DNA from 4 places in the Pseudomonas sp. TWI628 genome. Region 4 is predicted to be linked to each of the others. Evidence: riboswitches for the same ligand, from Rfam matches in the RefSeq annotation. Region 4 holds a riboswitch; each other region holds the start of a gene.
The links. Region 4 has a riboswitch for cobalamin ahead of cobW (cobalamin biosynthesis protein CobW). Riboswitches for the same ligand answer to the same signal wherever they lie in the genome.
Positions count from the first base shown of each region.

Region 1: it holds a riboswitch for cobalamin, as region 4 does, so the genes downstream of both, ABE528_RS25485 (ABC transporter substrate-binding protein) here and cobW (cobalamin biosynthesis protein CobW) in region 4, are expected to answer to the same signal.
Region 2: it holds a riboswitch for cobalamin, as region 4 does, so the genes downstream of both, cobO (cob(I)yrinic acid a,c-diamide adenosyltransferase) here and cobW (cobalamin biosynthesis protein CobW) in region 4, are expected to answer to the same signal.
Region 3: it holds a riboswitch for cobalamin, as region 4 does, so the genes downstream of both, ABE528_RS25495 (TonB-dependent receptor) here and cobW (cobalamin biosynthesis protein CobW) in region 4, are expected to answer to the same signal.

Region 1 is NZ_JBDJMM010000043.1:5,431-9,924, forward strand. It holds gene ABE528_RS25470 (OprD family porin) at 1-262, opposite strand, end outside; gene ABE528_RS25475 (ABC transporter ATP-binding protein) at 280-1,068, opposite strand; gene ABE528_RS25480 (iron ABC transporter permease) at 1,065-2,078, opposite strand; gene ABE528_RS25485 (ABC transporter substrate-binding protein) at 2,078-3,088, opposite strand; cobalamin riboswitch at 3,197-3,395, opposite strand; gene ABE528_RS25490 (DUF1624 domain-containing protein) at 3,424-4,494, opposite strand, start outside.
Region 2 is NZ_JBDJMM010000017.1:62,044-66,537, forward strand. It holds gene ABE528_RS15010 (LysR family transcriptional regulator) at 1-439, opposite strand, end outside; gene ABE528_RS15015 (tartrate dehydrogenase) at 564-1,622, shown strand; gene ABE528_RS15020 (hypothetical protein) at 1,625-2,203, opposite strand; cobalamin riboswitch at 2,370-2,591, shown strand; gene cobO (cob(I)yrinic acid a,c-diamide adenosyltransferase) at 2,710-3,321, shown strand; gene ABE528_RS15030 (cobyrinate a,c-diamide synthase) at 3,318-4,494, shown strand, end outside.
Region 3 is NZ_JBDJMM010000043.1:10,301-14,794, reverse strand. It holds gene thpR (RNA 2',3'-cyclic phosphodiesterase) at 1-33, opposite strand, end outside; gene lpxO (lipid A hydroxylase LpxO) at 190-1,089, shown strand; gene ABE528_RS25505 (carboxymuconolactone decarboxylase family protein) at 1,183-1,527, shown strand; gene ABE528_RS25500 (N-acetyltransferase) at 1,606-2,175, shown strand; cobalamin riboswitch at 2,210-2,416, shown strand; gene ABE528_RS25495 (TonB-dependent receptor) at 2,523-4,494, shown strand, end outside.
Region 4 is NZ_JBDJMM010000009.1:79,403-83,896, forward strand. It holds gene cobN (cobaltochelatase subunit CobN) at 1-925, opposite strand, end outside; gene cobW (cobalamin biosynthesis protein CobW) at 929-1,996, opposite strand; cobalamin riboswitch at 2,096-2,307, opposite strand; gene fni (type 2 isopentenyl-diphosphate Delta-isomerase) at 2,474-3,520, shown strand; gene ABE528_RS09070 (LysR substrate-binding domain-containing protein) at 3,572-4,486, shown strand.

The DNA.
Region 1 (4,494 bases), on a different contig from region 4:
ACTGCAACGTGCCCATCAGGCCGTAGGCCCATTCCTCGGCCAGGCCATTGCGTTCGCGGCGAGGCTTGTAGGCATTGCGCGCGCCGCTGTTGCGTCCGCCGTGCTTGTAGTCACGCTGGTCGTAGACGGTACGGTTGAGGAGGTTCCAGCTGCTGTCTTCGACGAAGCCGTTGCTTTGCGATTGCGCCGAGTCCGCGAAGGCGAATGGCGCCAGGCCTGCCAGTGGCAGGGACAAAAGAACAGCGGCGGGGCGCAACAACATGGCGGGAAGGTCCTGCTTCAGGGGGCGCGAAAACGCAAGATGCACGCGCCGTCGAAAGGGTCGGTGAGGTAGTGGGCGTGCACGCCGAAGGTACTCAGCAGGCGCTCGGGGGTGAGCACGTCCAGCGGCTTGCCGAGGGCGACCAGGTGGCCTTTGTCGAGCACCGCCACACGGTCGCAGGTCAGCGCCTGGTTGAGGTCGTGCAGGGCCACCAGAGTGGTCACCGGCAGTGCCTGCACCTGTTGCAGCAGGCTCAGCTGATGCTGGATGTCGAGGTGGTTGGTCGGCTCGTCAAGCAGCAGCACCTGCGGGCGCTGGGCCAGGGCGCGGGCGATGTGCACGCGCTGGCGCTCGCCGCCGGACAGCGAACTCCAGGCCCGCTCACGCAGGTGCGTGGCGTCGAGGTCGGCCAGGGCCTGTTCGACGATGGCACGGTCTTCCCGGGAGAACGGCGCCAGCGCCGACAGCCAGGGCGTGCGCCCAAGGGCAACGGCATCGAACACGCTGATCGCATCGAGGGTGTCGGCCTGCTGCTCGACCAGCGCCAGCGCCTGGGCGATACGCCGGCGCGGCAGGCGTGCCAGGGGCTCGCCGAGCAGTTGCACACTGCCGGTGCCCGGCGTGCGCAGCCCAGCCAGCAACTTGAGCAGGGACGATTTGCCCGAGCCGTTGGGGCCGACGATGCCCAGGGTTTCACCGGCCACCACGTTCAGGTCGATGTTGCACAGCACGGTGTTGCCCGACAGTTGCAGGCCCAGCCCGTGGCAGGTGAGTGGAGCGAGTTGCGCGCTATTCATAACGGTCATGGGCGCCCCCGGCGGCTGACCAGGATCAGCGCGAACACGGGCGCGCCGATCAAGGCGGTGACCACGCCGACCGGGATCACCTGGCCACTGATCAGCGTGCGCGACAGCACATCGGCGGCAATCAGGAACAGCGCCCCGCCCAGGGCGCTGGCCGGCAGCAGGCGGCTGTGGCCGGGGCCAAGCAGCAGGCGCAGGGCGTGGGGGATGACCAGGCCGACGAAACCGATGGCGCCGACGATCGACACCATCACGGCCGTTACCAGTGCCGCGCAACTGATCAGCAGCAACTGCGTGCGGCGCACAGCAATGCCCAGCGAGGCCGCCGAGTCGGCACCAAAGGTAAAGGCGTCCAGCGCCCGGCGGTACCACAGGCACACCAGCAGGCCGAACAGCGCCACGGGCAATGCTTGCCACACCGATGGCCAGCGCACGCCGCTGAGGTTGCCCAGCAGCCAGAACAGGATGCCGCGCGCCTGCTCTGCGCTGGCCGACTTGGTAATGAGGAAAGCGGTGACGGCCGTGAACAGCTGCGAGCCGGCGATCCCGGCGAGGATCACCTGGGCGTTGTTGCTGCTCGGCCCGGCCGCACGTGCCAGCACCAGCACCAGGGCAAACGCCGCCAGGGCGCCGATGAAGGCACCGCCGGACATGCTCAGGGCTGCGCTGCCCAGGCCCAGCAGGCCAACCAGCACCGCACCGGTCGAAGCGCCGGCGGACAGCCCGAGCAGGTAGGGCTCGGCCAGCGGGTTGCGCAGCAGCGCCTGGAGGATCACCCCGCAAGTCGCCAGCCCCGCGCCGCAGGCGGCGGCGACCAGGGCGCGGGTCAGGCGGTAGTTCCAGACGATGCCGGCGTCGATCGGATCGACCGGGTAGCCGGCCTGCCACAGGTGGTTGGCCAGCACCTGGTAGACCACCTGCGGCGACAGGTTGGTTTCGCCGATGGCGGTGCCGGCCAACACCGCCGCGATCAGGGCCAGCAAGGCCAGGGCGCTGTAGAGCAGGGCTTTCATCACTGCGCCGCTTTACCGCTGGCGAAGGCCGCAGACAAGGTCTGCAGGCCGCGGAACAGGCGAATGCCGGCCTGCATGGCGTCGGCATCGAGGATGATGATGCGCTGGTTCCTTACTGCGTCCATGTTCTTCGTCACCGGGTCGTTGCGCAGGAATTCGAGCTTCTTCTGGTAATCGTCGGCGGGGTAGCGGCGGCGGTCCATGCGCGCGATGATCAGCCAGGTCGGGTTGGCCTTGGCCAGGGTTTCCCAGCCCACCGTCGGCCATTCCTCGGTCGACTCGACCACGTTGCGCACGCCTAGGGTCCGCAGCATGAAGTCGGCCACGCCCTGGCGACCGGCAACGTAGGGGTCGATGGCGAGGTCAGCGCTGGAGAACCAGAACAATGCCGACGTATTGGTCAGGTCCTTGCCGCTCAGCCGCTGTTTCGCGCTGTCCAGGCGTGCCTTGAGGTCGGCATTGAGTGCGGCACCGCGGTCCTGCACATCGAAGATCTGGGCCAGCTGGCTGACACTCTTGTAGATGCTATCGACCTGGAACGCCTGCAGGCGGGTGCCGTCGGCGCCGACCAGGTTGTCCTTGCCTTCGCAGTCCGAGGGCAGCAGGTAGGTTGGAATGTTCAGCTCGCTGAACTGTTCACGGGTAGCGACCGCGCCCTGGGCGCCGACCATCCACTCGAACTGCACCGCCACCAGTTGCGGGCGCTTGCCGACCACGGCTTCGAAGCTGGGTTCGTTGTCGGCCAGGCGCGGCACCTTGGCGTTCAGCGCCTGGTATTCGGGCAGCACGTTGTTGAACCACAGCGAGGTGCCGGCCAGCTTGTCACCCAGGCCCAGGGCGTAAAGCATCTCGGTGCCGGCCTGGCCGATGGTGACTGCACGCTCGGGTGCCTGGGCAAAGGTCAGCGGTGCGCCGCAGTTGTCGACAGTCAGCGGGTAGTGGCTGGCGGCGGCCTGGGCCAGGCCAGTGAGGCTCAGGCTGGCGAGCAAGGTGGCGATACGGGGCAGCATGCTGGGCGATCTCCTATCGGACAGTTCGGGTGAGGAACGCACGGACAGGCATCGCCAAACCCCTGCGCGTGCAGGGGCAACACGAATGGCCATCCCGGACACCCCGCCGGTTGGTGAATGTTTGCCGGCAGGTCTCCTGACTGGTGCGTCCTCGCCCGGCTCCGGCCTTCCCGGATCAGGGTCCAGTGGCATTGATGGAGCAGGCTCGGCACCTACAGTTGCGGGGGCAGTTCCGATTGGCACGCCTTGGGCGGACCCGGGATTCCCTATTATTTCCGTGGTGGAAACCGGCGGGCCGCATGGTAGACCATCAGGCCGCCGGGCAAAAGGTCAAATCAGAAGTACTTCAGCCAGCGGATGTCGCGCCGGCGCGCCTTGAGCCGGGCAAACCAGCGCACCGGCAGGTACAGCGCGGTCGCCAGCAGCAGCGCGCCCAGCCACACCGCGCCAATGCCGTCGAAGCCGAAGTAGTCGCCGTGGTTGAGGCCCAACAGCGCCACGCAGGCCAGGTACAGCAGCTTGAGCACGTACAGGTGCAGCAGGTAGAAGAACATCGGCGCTGCGCCGAACACCGCCAGGGCGCTGATCCAGCGGGCCCGCCCTGCACGCTCGAAGGCGCGCAGCAACAGCAGGCCGCAACCCAGGGTCAGTGCCAGGAACAGCAGCGAAGGTGGGTACTTGGTGATGTTGAAGAAGCTCATCAATGTCTGGATGACGGTCGGGTAGCCGCTCCATGGCGCCTCGCCGTAGCCGTTGTAGAGGCGTAGCACCATGAAGCCGAGCAGGGCGATGACGCCGGCCAGCAGCAGGCGGTGCTGGCGCTCGCCGGCGTCACTGCCACGGGCGAACCACGGGCCGAGGCCGTAGCCCAGGGCGATCACGCCGATCCACGGCAGCACCGGGTAGGAGGTGCGCAGGCGCAGGCTGTCCGAGACTTCCAGCCAGCCACGGTCATGCAGAATCGCCCACGGCACGTGCAGGGCCGATTCCACGCCGAAGTGCAGGCCATCGAGCAGGTTGTGGCCGGCGATGATCAGCGCACCCAGGGCGAGCAGGGCAGGGCGCGGCAGCCACACCAGCAGCGACAGGGCGATCATGCTCACGCCGATGGCCCAGATCACCTGCATGTAGACCACGCTCGGCGGCAGCTGAAAGGTCCAGGCGAAGTTGACCAGGGTGAACTCCAGCAGCACCAGGAACAGCCCACGTTTGAACAGGAACGCCGAAACATCGCTGCGGCCCTGGTACTTCTCGCCATACAGCCAGGCCGACAGGCCGGTGAGCAGGACGAACACCGGCGCGCACAAATGGGCCAGGGTGCGGCTGGCGAACAGTGACGGGTCGGTGGCATCGATGGCCATCGGGTCGCTGACCTGGCGGTGCAGGAAGAAGGTTTCACGCACGTG
Region 2 (4,494 bases), on a different contig from region 4:
TGCCGAAACGGATGCCCAGATCGAAGCCATGACTGGCCAGGTCCAGCGGATGGTCGCTGATCTCCAGTTGCACCTCGATGTCCGGATGGCGGGCATAGAAATCAGCCAGTGCCGGGCCAATGTAGCGGCGGCCAAAGCCCAATGACGCGTTGACTCGGATCAGCCCCTTGGGTTCGGCGCGGTGCTGGCCGATCAGTTGCTCCACTTCATCCACCTGGGCGAGGATCCGCGCAGCATGGGCGAAGTACAGCTCGCCCTCGGCGGTCAGGCTCATGGAACGGGTAGTGCGGTTGACCAGGCGGATGCCCAGGCGCGCTTCCAGCGCAGCCAGGCGCTTGCTCACCGCCGGTGGTGTCACGCCCAGCTCACGCGCTGTGGCGGCCAGGCTGCCTTGCTTGGCCAGCAGGTGGAAGAAGCCCAAGTCCTGTGTCGGATTCATCATTAACCCATGGTTACTTAAGAGGTAATCCAGGGTTAACTGCTGCCCTGATTTCACTACATATACTCGCCCCATCCCCGTTGGCACAAGCCTGGCGGGCCACCATAAGCATGGGAGTCGAGACATGAACAACTACAAGATCGCCGCCATCCCGGGTGACGGCATCGGCGTCGAAGTGATTGCGGCGGGTGTGGAAGTGCTGCGGGCCCTGGCTGCCAGGCGCGGTACCTTTGGCATCGATTTCGAGCACTTCGACTGGGGCTCGGAACGCTACCTGCGTGAGGGCCAGTACATTCCCGAGGGTGGCCTGGAGTCGCTCAAGGCCTTCGACGCCATCTTCTTCGGCGCCGTTGGCAGCCAGGAAGTACCCGACCATGTCTCTCTGTGGGGCTTGCGCCTGCCGATCTGCCAGGGCTTTGACCAGTACGCCAACGTGCGCCCGGCGCGCGTGCTGCCTGGCGTGACCAGCCCGCTGGCCAAGGGCAAGGCAATCGACTGGGTGATCGTGCGCGAGAACTCCGAAGGCGAGTATTCCGGCAGCGGTGGCCGGGTGCATCAGGGCCTGCCGATCGAAGTGGCAACCGAGGTTTCGACCTTCACCCGCGTGGGCGTGGAACGCATCCACCGCTTCGCCTTCGAACTGGCCCGCACCCGCCCGGCGAAGCACCTTACCCTGGTGACCAAATCCAACGCCCAGCGCCACGGCATGGTGCTGTGGGATGAGGTGTTCGCGGAGGTGGCCCAGGATTACCCGGACGTGCGCACCACCCGTGAACTGGTGGACGCCGTGACCACCACCATGGTGCTCAAGCCCGAACAGCTGGATGTGGTGGTAGCGACCAACCTGCATGCCGACATCCTCTCGGACCTGGCCGCTGCGCTGTCTGGCAGCCTGGGCATCGCGCCCACTGCCAACCTCAACCCGAACCGCGAATTCCCGTCGATGTTCGAACCGATCCACGGCTCGGCCTTCGACATCACCGGCAAGGGCGTGGCCAACCCGGTCGCGACTTTCTGGACCGCGGTAATGATGCTTGAGCACCTGGGCGAGGCCGCCGCTGCGCGTGAGTTGATGGCGGCCATCGAAGCAGTGACCGAAAGCGGCCTGCACACGCCGGACCTGGGCGGCAAGGCCACCACGCGTGAGGTGACCGATGCGGTGCTGGCGCTGATCCGCCGTTAAACTCAGGCCTGCTTCAGCAGCAGTGCCACCCCAGGGAAATACTGGCCCAGCTCGTTGTGCAGCTTGCGATAGGCATAAGGGAAGTACCAGGCAATGGCACAGGCTGTGTGCTTCTGCAGGTCATCGACCAAGTCTTGCAGTTCTTCCGGGCTGGCATGCTGGCCTGCCTTCCAGGGTGTGACGAACAGTGCACCGGCCTTCAGCTGGCTGGGGTAGGCCACTTGGCGGGCGAGGGTGGCGGTTTCCTGCAGGGCTGCTTCCATGTCCAGCTGGGCGATTTTTGGCCAGCGCTGGCTCACGCTCAGGTAAAGCGCCTCGTCGGCGCTGCAGATCGACAGGTCGCAGCGCCTCTCCTGCTCGCCCTCGTCACGTTGCTTCTTGCTGGCAAACTGCGGCAGTGCTGCCAGTTCGGCCTGCCAGGCGGCTGCGGCGAGTATGCCGATGTTGGCGGCGGTGCCGTGCCAGTAGGGGGCCTCGGCATCACCATTGAACTGGTTGAAGCGGTCGATGCAGTCTACCCAGCGCTCCAGTACCGGTTGCAGAAACTCCAGGTGCGGGTTGTTGATGATCTGGCCTTGCATGCTACGCACTCCTGTTATCGTTGTGATCGCGTTCAGTGCAAAGTGATGGCTATGTGATATCACTGCGCTCAGTGTGGCACAAGCTGGCGGATCGGCCATTGACCCTGGCCAGTTCTGCCGAAGTAAAAGGCCCCGTTCGATTGACGCTCCCAGTGCAACCCTCTAACCTTCGCGGCGTGTTTCAGGTGCCCTGCCAGCCCCGACTGGGCAGGGTGAAACTGGGAAGCCGGTGGTCGCCAGCATGGCGCGATTCCGGCGCTGCCCCCGCAACGGTAGGTGAGTAGCGGCCGCGCAGGGCCACTGGGTACGAATACCCGGGAAGGCGCGCAGGCCAGGGCCGATTGCCCGCTCACGAGCCCGGAGACCGGCCTGGAACTGCCAACGGCATCACGGAGGGTGATGCGCGGTGCACCGTGGCTGCGGCCATGGCTCCTGCGCGTTCTCCGTCTGCCCGCCTATTACCTGTCGTCGCATTTCATGTGGCGCCAGCCTGCGGAGAACCCTTCATGAGCGAATCCACCGAACGCGACGAACGCCACCTGGCGCGCATGCAGCGCAAGAAGGCGGTCATCGACGAGCGCATTGCCAATTCCCCCAACGAGTGTGGCCTGCTGCTGGTGCTCACCGGCAACGGCAAGGGCAAGAGCAGCTCGGCCTTCGGCATGCTGGCCCGCGCTTTGGGCCATGGCATGCAGTGCGGCGTGGTGCAGTTCATCAAGGGCCGCAACAGCACTGGTGAAGAGCTGTTCTTCCGGCGCTTCCCCGAGCAGGTGCGCTATCACGTGATGGGCGAGGGCTTCACCTGGGAGACCCAGGACCGCCAGCGCGACATCGCCGCCGCCGAAGCCGCCTGGGCGGTCTCACGCCAGTTGCTGCAAGACCCGAGCGTGCAGTTCGTGGTGCTCGACGAGCTGAACATCGCCCTCAAGCACGGCTACCTCGACCTCGACCAGGTGCTGAGCGACATTCAGGCTCGGCCACCGATGCAGCATGTGATCGTCACCGGCCGTGCAGCCAAGCCCGAGATGATCGAACTGGCCGACACCGTCACCGAGATGGGTATGCTCAAGCACGCCTTCCAGGCCGGTATCCGCGCACAGAAGGGCGTCGAACTGTGAGTGAAACGCGCAGCTGCCCGGCGGTGCTGATCGCCGCCCCCGCCTCCGGCCAGGGCAAGACCACCGTGACCGCAGCCTTGGCCCGCCTGCACCGCAACCTTGGGCGTAAGGTGCGGGTGTTCAAGTGTGGCCCTGATTTCCTTGACCCTATGATTCTGGAGCGGGCCAGCGGCGCGCCGGTGTACCAGCTCGACCTGTGGATGATCGGTGCCGAGGAAAGCCGTCGCCTGCTGTGGCAAGCCGCAGAAGAAGCCGACCTGATCCTGATCGAAGGGGTAATGGGCCTGTTCGATGGCACCCCGTCCAGCGCTGACCTGGCGCGTCATTTCGGCGTGCCGGTGCTGGCGGTGATCGACGGTACCGCCATGGCCCAGACCTTCGGCGCCCTGGCCCTCGGGCTGGCGCGCTACCAAGCCGACCTGCCGTTCGCGGGCGTACTGGCCAACCGTGTCGGCAGCCTGCGCCATGCGCAACTGCTCGAAGGCAGCTTGACCGAAGGCCTGCGCTGGTATGGCGGCCTGTCGCGTGAGCGCGGTATCGAGCTGCCCAGTCGCCACTTGGGTCTGGTCCAGGCCAGCGAACTGAACGACCTGGATGCCCGCCTTGATGCCGCTGCCGAAGCCCTCGGCGCCAGCTGCGATGCCGCCTTGCCGCCGCCGGTAGCGTTTGCCGCGCCTGAACCGCAGCCGTGTGCTGGGTCGCTGAGCGGTGTGCGCATCGGCGTGGCACGTGACGAAGCGTTCGCCTTCACCTACGGCGCGAACCTTGATCTGTTGCGCGACCTGGGCGCGCATCTGTCGTTTTTCTCCCCTTTGCATGATCGTGACCTGCCGGTAGTGGACAGCCTGTATCTGCCAGGGGGTTATCCGGAACTGCATCACCAGGCACTGGCTGCCAATACGCCGATGTGCGAGGCGATCCGTGCCCATCACGCCCAGGGCAAGCCGTTGCTGGCCGAGTGCGGCGGCATGCTGTACCTGCTCGATGCGCTGACCGATGTCGCTGGCGAGCGTGCCGAACTGCTCGGCCTGCTGCCGGGCGAGGCGAGCATGCAAAAGCGCCTGGCGGCCCTGGCCCTGCAGGCCGTGGAACTGCCGGAAGGCACCCTGCGCGGGCACACCTACCACCATTCGCTGACCAGCACCGGCCTGGAGCCGATCGCCCGGGGCCTGA
Region 3 (4,494 bases), on a different contig from region 4:
GGGTGCGCCACTCGGGCGAATGTCCTGGACCATGTGAACTCCATCACGTGAAGCGTTTTTGCACGCTATAGGCCTTACACCAATGTCGACCCGCCTTAACGTAACAATAAGTACAAACTACCCCCATGATTGTTTATGCTGGCGAGCTTATGCCATGGCGCATGGCCATTTTTCGACAAGTAATCGTCCATGAAAATTGCACTCGTACTGATCTTCGTCCTCTCGATCGCCTATGTTCACCTGCGCGGTCGGGTGCGCCACAAGCTGACCCGCCAGCTGGGCGACCACTCCAGCTTCCTGGCGCCGGTCAACAGCTTCCTGTACCTGTTCTCCAAGCACCCGGCCAAGCCCTACCTGCCGGTCGAGGCGTTCCCCGAGCTGCAGCCGCTGAAGGACCACTGGCAGGAGATCCGTGCCGAAGCCCAGCAGCTGCTGCACGTGGGCGAGATCAAGAAGTCCGAGAATTATGACGACGTCGGTTTCAATTCGTTCTTCAAGACCGGCTGGAAGCGCTTCTACCTGAAGTGGTACGGCGAAAGCCACCCGTCGGCCATGACCCTGTGCCCACGCACCACCGAGCTGCTGCAAGGCATCGGCACGGTCAAGGCGGCGATGTTCGCCACCTTGCCGCCAGGTGCCAAGCTGGTCCGTCACCGTGACCCGTATGCCGGCTCGTACCGCTTCCACCTCGGCCTGGACACGCCGAACGATGACGGTTGCTACATCGATGTGGACGGCGAGAAATATTCCTGGCGCGATGGCGAGGGCGTGGTCTTCGACGAAACCTACATCCACTACGCGGCCAATACCACCGAGCACAACCGCATCATCCTGTTCTGCGACATCGAACGCCCGCTGAAATACCGCTGGGCCACCGCCTTCAACCGCTGGTTCAGCCGCAACGTCATGGCCGCCGCCGCAGCGCCCAACGACGCTGGCGACAAGACCGGTGGCATCAACCGCCTGTTCACCCGCATCTACAAGATCCGCGAGCGTGGCAAGGCACTGAAGAAGCGCAACCGCATGCGCTACTACCTGGAGAAGTGGCTGGTGGTCGCGGCCCTGGTACTGGTGTTCGTCTATATCTGAGGCCCTGCCTGCAACCTATCGCCGGCAACCGGCGATAGGCGCAAATTCGACTAGCCTGAAAGCTCCTCCCGCAACCTTCCCAAGGTGAAGACGATGAGCATGATGGACTGGGACGCCTACCGTAAGCAGTTGATGGCCGGCATCGGCGATCTCAAGCAATTGTCACCCGACACCGTGGCCGGCTACATGACCGCCAGCGGCGCGGGTGCCAAGACCAACCACCTCGACGCCAAGACCCGCGAACTGATCTCCCTGGCCGTGGCCGTCACCACCCGCTGCGACGGCTGCATCGCCGTGCACTCGCAACAGGCCGTCAAGCACGGCGCTACCCGTGAGGAAATCGCCGAGGCGCTGGGTGTGGCCGTGGCGATGAATGCCGGGGCCGCGCTGGTCTACTCGGCCCGCGCCATGGATGCGGTGGGCAAGGCCAACGGCTGAAGGCCAACGGCGTCGCCGCCCTTGCGCGACGGCGCCGCGCCACCCAGACTTGGCGGCCTAGCCATTGCAGGAACCGCCATGATCCACATCCGCCCCATGACGCCCGACGACTTCGAGCGTTTCTGGCCGACCTTCCAGGCCATCGTCCAGGCCCGCGAAACCTACGCCTTCGACCCCGAACTGAACGTCGAGCAGGCCCGCCAGCTGTGGCTGCAACTGCCACTGCACACGCTGGTGGCCGAAGCGGATGGCGAGCTGCTCGGTTCCTACTACCTCAAGGCCAACGCCGCAGGCCCCGGCGCGCATGTCGGCAACTGCGGCTACATGGTCTGCGAAGCCGCCCGTGGCCGTGGCGTGGCCCGGCTGATGTGCGAGCACTCGCAGAAACTGGCGCGCCAGGAGGGCTTTCTGGCGTTGCAGTTCAATTCCGTGGTGGCGAGCAACACAGTGGCGGTGGCGCTGTGGACCAGGCTGGGCTTCGAGACCGTTGGCCGCCTGCCCAAGGCCTATCGCCATGCCCGCCTGGGTTTGGTCGACTGCCTGGTGATGTACAAGTGGCTGGCCGATGAGCCGGTGGTGGAGAAGCCAGCGCTGCTGATCGGCCGCAAGAACATCGAGGCACGGGTGTCGCGCCGCCGCGGGCGCTGACACACGCATTTGACGCGCTGGCCATTCGATGGTCAGATGCGCGCCAGTTTCAGGTGTCCTGCGCCGCCGTGCGCAGGGTGAAACGGGAAGCCGGTGCGTCGTGGTTCACGACAAGTCCGGCGCTGCCCCCGCAACGGTAAGCGAGCGATGCCTTCGACACACCACTGTGCGCCAGCATGGGAAGGTGAAGGCCTCACGACCCTCGCAAGCCCGGAGACCGGCCTGAAGCTTCACTTGGCAACCCGCGGTGGGCGGGCGCAGGCCGGTATCCGCGTGCGCCTGCGTACGGGGTGCGCCTTTGCGTGTTTTCCACCGGGATCCATTCATTCCTGCAGCAGTGGAACGACATGTCCCGATTCTTCAAGCTTCACCCCCTGGCGGCCTGCCTGGCCGTTACCCTGCCAGCCCTGGCCGAGCAACCGGTGCTGAACCTCCCCTCCACGGCCATCACCGATGCCCGTGAACCACGGCAGGTCGACCTGGCCACGCCGACCGAGGCCGGTTCACGGCTGAACCTCAGCGCCCTGGAAACCCCGGCCAGCACCAGCAGCATCACCGCCGAACAGATCGAGCAACGCAACAACCTTACCGTGCAGGACGCCGTGACCCGCTCCCCCGGCATCACCTTCATCGGCAACCCGGGCGATGGCGGCACCGGCCTGTCGGCGCGCGGCTTCACCGGCCATGGCTCGGTGATGACCCTGTTCGACGGTGCGCGCCTGTACACCGGGGCCGGCACCCAGACCTTCCCAGTCGACCCGTGGATGGTCGAGCAGATCAACGTGATCCGCGGCCCGGCTTCGGTGCTGTATGGCGAAGGTGCGACCGGCGCGGTGATCAACGTGATCCCGAAAAAACCCTTCGCTGGCAACATCCACAACCGCCTGCGCCTGGGCTACGGTTCCTGGGACCGCCAGCAACTGGGCCTGGACAGCGGCGGCAGCCTCAGCGAACGCCTGAGCTACCGCCTGACCCTGAACCAGCAGGCCGGCAATGGTTGGGTCGACCGCACCGACTCGCGCAGCCTGGCCCTCAGTGCCGCGCTGCGCTTCGATGCCAACGACGACCTGAGCTTCACCCTCGCCCACGAGCGTGGCGACGCCCAGCCGGCCAACTACTACGGCACGCCACTGATCGACGGCCATTACCGCAGCAGCCTGCGCAAGAAGAACTACAACGTTCAGAACGATGTGCAGCGCTACCACGACGAGTGGACCCGTTTCACCACCGACTGGGCGATCAACGACCAGCTCAGCGCCAGCAACCAGCTCTACTACATCAAGAGCCGCCGCCACTGGCGCAATGCCGAGAACTACAGCTGGGACGCCGACCGCGAGCAGCTGGAGCGCCAGAGCTACCTGCAGATCAGGCACAACCAGGAGCAGATCGGCGACCGCCAGACCTTCACCTTCGATCACAGCCTGTTCGGCCTGGCCAGCAAGACGCTGGTCGGTGTCGAGTACAACAAGGTGCGCTTCAACGTCGACAGCAACCGGCCGTACAACGACGTGGGCGGCGACTACATCGACCCGTGGCAGCCGACCCCGGGCTGGTTCCACAGCGACTCGCCAACCCGCCCGCAGACGCTGTCCACCACCCACACCTTCGCCCTGTTCGCCGAAAATCGCCTGCAGCTGACCGAGCGCCTGTCGCTGGTGACCGGCGTGCGCCGCGACCAGAACCACATCGACCGCGACAACCTGGTCGATGGCAGCCGCAGCGACCGCAGCCTGCACGGCGGCAACTGGCGGGCCGGGCTGGTGTTCGCAGTCACCGACAACCTGTCGCTGTATGGCCAGTACTCCACCAGCGAGGACGGGGTGGACAACCTGGTCAGCCTCAGCCCGACGCAGATGCACTACGACCTGACCGAGGCGAAGCAGACCGAACTGGGCCTCAAGCAGCGCTTCTGGGAAGGCCGTGGCGAATGGACGCTGGCGGCGTTCCATGTCGTCAAGCGCAAGCTGCTGGTGGACGACCCGGTCACCCACGAGGCGCAGCAGGCCGGGCAACAGACTTCCGATGGCTTGGAGGCATCGCTGGAACTGGCCTTGGGGCAGCAGTGGCAAGTGTCGGCCAATGCTTCACTGGTACGGGCCGAGTACGATGATTTCGACGAAGTGGTCGATGGTGTGGCCCAGGACCGTGCCGGCAACCACCCGGCCAATGTGCCGCGGCGCACGGCCAACCTGTGGTTGACCAAGGGCTTTGGCCAGCAGGTGGAAGCCGGGATTGGCGCGCGGTATGTGGATGAGCGTTATGCCGATTCGGCCAATCGCCAGCATGCGCCGGGGTACACCGTGGTCGATGCCAACATCG
Region 4 (4,494 bases):
CACCGAGGCCCTGCTCGCTGGCCTCCCAACCAGGTTGGTTGTCCTGCGCGCAGATGGCCTGCAGCACCGGGATGTCACGACGGAACGGCCGCAAATTGGGGCGCTCCGGGCTGGACAGGGCAAAACCTGTGGTGTTGATCAACACCTCGGCGCCCACTTCGTCCAGCCAGGCCTCGACCTGCTCCAGGCAGGCGCTTTCCTTGAGGCTGGCCACCGCGATGGGCAGCGGGTTGAGCCCGGCTGCCAGCAAGCGCTCGCAGAACACGTCGATGAATGCGGTATTGGCAGCCTGCAGATGCGAGCGATAGAACAGCAACGGGGCCACCGGGTATTCGGTGTTCCACTGACTGTACCAATCCTCGAGCAGCGCGCCTGGTTTGCGCGGGTGATACACCGAAGTCCGCGGCAAAGGCTGCGGTTCGTCCCACGGGTAATCGCGCCCCAGCCACTGATTGGCCAGGCATTTGAACAGGTTGACGGCATTGCGCTTGCCGCCCTGGCGCAGGTAATGCCAGAGGCGCTCGGCCGGCTCGCCGGTGACCGTGCCCAGGCCGGTAAGCTCTGGGTCCGGGCGGTCATCGCCGGGGACCAGGATCAACTGCACGCCCCGCGCCGCCAGCTCGACCAGCTGCTCGACGCCGTAGCGCCAGTAGCCGACACCACCGTGCAGCGACACCAGGATCACCTTGGCATGGCGCAGGACCTCGTCGACATACAGGTCCACCGAGGCATGGTTCTGCACCTGCATCGGGTTGGCCAGGCGCAGGCTAGGGAAGTCGTCTGGCAATTGCTCGGCGGTTTCGGCGAGCAATGCCAGATGCGAATCGCCGCTGCAGAGAATCACCAGGTCGGCGGGGGTCTGGCCGAGATCGGCGATGCTGTCGTCCGGCACGAAGCCGCCGGGCTGGGTCCGCAGCAGGTGCATGGGTCAGGCGCCCAGGGCCTGGCGCAGGCGCGCTTCCAGTTGCACGGCATCGAGGTCCTGGCCAATCAGCACCAGGCGGGTGATGCGTGGCTCGTCGGCGCGCCAGGCGCGGTCGAAGTGCTTGTCGAAACGGGTGCCCACGCCCTGTACCAGCAGGCGCATCGGCTTGCCGGGGATGGCCGCGAAACCTTTGGCACGCAGGATGCCGAACTCCACCACCAGCTGGGTCAGGGCATCGAGCAGCAGGCTTTCGTCGGCTTCGGGCAGGTCGATGGAGATCGAGTCGAAGGCGTCGTGGTCGTGATCGTCATGATCGTCGCCGTCATGGTGGGAATCATGATGGGTGCGACGGCCATCGATGTGCGCCTCGGCCTGCGCGCCCACGCCCAGCAGCACCTCCAGCGGCAGCCGGCCGCTGCTGGCTTCGATCACCTTGACGGCTGCTGGCAGCTCCTCGGCCACTTCGGCACGCACCTTGGCCAGGCCTTCGGCGTCGATCAGGTCGGCCTTGTTCAGCACCACCAGGTCGGCACTGGCCAGCTGGTCGGCGAACAGTTCGTGCAGCGGCGATTCGTGGTCCAGGTTGGGGTCGAGCTTGCGTTGCGCGTCGACCTGGTCCGGGTAGGCGGCGAAGGTGCCGGCGGCCACGGCCGGGCTGTCGACCACGGTAATGACTGCGTCGACGGTGCAGGCATTGCGGATTTCCGGCCACTGGAAGGCTTGCACCAAGGGTTTGGGCAGTGCCAGGCCGCTGGTTTCGATGAGGATGTGGTCGAGATCGCCGCGACGTGCAACCAGTTCGCGCATGACCGGGAAGAATTCTTCCTGCACCGTGCAGCACAGGCAGCCGTTGGCCAGTTCATAGACGCGGCCGCTGGCTTCTTCCTCGGTGCAGCCGATGCTGCATTGCTTGAGGATTTCGCCGTCGATGCCGAGCTCGCCGAATTCGTTGACGATGACCGCGATGCGGCGGCCTTGGGCGTTGTCGAGCATGTGGCGGAGCAAGGTGGTCTTGCCCGAGCCGAGGAAGCCGGTAACGATGGTGACGGGGAGCTTGGCCAGTGTTTTCATGTCGCGTTGCCCTTGGCAGGTTGGCGCGGGCACACGGGACGAGAGCCGCGGGCCAGGCCGGCCGGGCTTGTTCGCCACCGGATCACCCCGCCCGGTTGAAAGTCGAAATCGTCTCGAGGCAGGTCTCCTGGCTTGCACCGTGCCAGCGTTTCACAGAGGAGAAACTGGCGGGATGACGCCTTCCCGCGCGTTGGCGCAGTGGCTGTGTCGATCCGTGGTCGGTGCCTACAGTTGCGGGGGCAGCCGCGGCTTGTACCGCGTTCCCGTCTTAGCTTCGGCATGGCCGAAGAACCTCGAAGTCGCAAGGCTACGCGGGGGGTGGCGGGTGGTCAACTGGCAGGTGTCCGCCGACAGCCCTCACTGCGCCCCCCAAAGGAACCCGCACCATCCCCTGCTGCCTGATGCCTTACCGATATTTCAGCTTATCTATACAACACAATTGCCCCACAACTGCTGCCCCCTCAACACGGAGCCGGCATGAAGAAAAACCCGCTAAGCCAACGTAAGGACGATCACCTGGATATCGTGCTGACCACCAACACCACCCCACATGGCGTGGACCCAGGCTGGTCAGCACTGCGCTTCGAACATTGCGCATTGCCGGAAATGGCTCTGGACGACATAGACCTCAGCACCAACCTGTTCGGCTGTGCGCTACACGCCCCACTGCTGATCAGCTCCATGACCGGAGGCGCCGAACGCGCGCGCTTCATCAACCAGCACCTCGCCGAAGCCGCCCAGGCGCTTGGCATCGCCATGGGCGTCGGCTCGCAGCGGGTGAGCCTGCGTAGCGGCCAGGACCAGGGCCTGACCGGCGAGCTCCGACGCCTGGCACCGGATGTGCCGCTACTGGCCAACCTCGGCGCCGCCCAGCTGCAAGAGACCGATGGCCTGGACCTGGCGCGCCGCGCCGTCGACACCCTGCAGGCCAATGCCCTGATCATCCACCTGAACCCGCTGCAGGAAGCCGTACAGCCTGAAGGCGACCGTGACTGGCGCGGGGTGCTGAAACGCATCGAGGCCCTGACCACCCGGCTGCCAACACCCGTGATCGTCAAAGAAGTCGGTGCCGGCATTTCACCCCGCGTGGCGCGCATGCTCTGCGACGTGGGCGTGGCCATGATCGACGTGGCCGGTGCCGGTGGCACCAGCTGGGCAGCGGTGGAAGCCGAGCGCGCCGGCAACGCCGCCGAGCGCGAGATCGCCCTGGCATTTGCCGACTGGGGCATCCCGACCGCGCAGTGCCTGCTGGCGGTGCGCCGCGCCGTGCCGGAAATCAGCCTGATCGCCTCCGGCGGCGTGGCCAACGGCGTCGATGCCGCCAAGGCCATTCGCCTCGGTGCCGACCTGGTAGGCCAGGCTGCCAATGTACTGAGCGCGGCGATGATCTCCACCCAGGCGGTGGTGGAACATTTCGATATTCTTTTGCGCCAGTTGCGTATCGCCTGCTTCTGTACCGGCTCGCGCAACCTTGCGCAACTGCGCCGGGCGCGCTTGCTGCCGAGCAACCTGACGCCGCCATGAAGCAGGCGGCTGTGGCATGATCAGCGCCTCCCTTCACGCTGGCCTTTCTGCATGCTGATCGACGAAGAACTGACCCTGAAAAAGCTCGAGACCTTCCTCGCCTTCATGCGCAGCGGCAACCTCGGCCGCGCCGCCGCCGAGCTGTCCACCAGCGCAGTCAGCGTGCACCGCGCCATCCACTCCCTGGAAAGCGCTCTGCGCTGCCCGTTGTTCAAGCACGAAGGCCGCCAGCTGATCCCGCTGGAAAGCGCCTATGTGCTGGAAAAGAAAGCCCGGCAACTGATCCAGGACGCCGAGCAGATGGTGCGCCAGACCCGCGAGGCCGCCGGTTTCTATGCCGAACGTTTCCGCCTCGGCGCGCTGTATTCGCTGACCGTCAAAACGGTGCCGAAGCTGGTGATGGGCCTGAAACTGCGGCGCAGCGAACTGAACATCGACCTGACCCTGGGCTCGAACGTCGACTTGCTGCAACGCCTGAAGAACCACGAACTGGAAGCCATCCTGGTGTCGCTGGACGAAAGCGCGGCGGACCCGGCCTGCGAGCAACTGCCGCTGTTCTCCGACGACATCTTCCTCGCCGTGCCCACCGATTCACCGTTCGCTGAGCAGCAGGAAGTGGACCTGGCGGACCTGGCCGACTCCACCTTCATCACCCTGACCCAGGGCTTCGCCACCCACCGCGATGGCGCGCGGGTGTTCCAGCAGGCGGGGTTCGAGCCGAAGGTGGCCATGCAGGTGAATGACATCTTCACCCTGCTGAGCATGGTCAGCTCCGGGGTGGGGTTTGCCCTGCTGCCGGGGCGGATCGCAGCGGTTTACGAGAACCGCGTGAAGCTGATTGCGCTGCAGGCGCGGTATCGCTTGCAGCAGCATATCGGGGTGGTGTTTCTCAAGGCCCGGGAGCGGGAGCCGAATTTGTTGGCCTTGTTGGCTGAGTGCCGGATGTATAGCCGACAAGTTGAGTAAAATCTCCG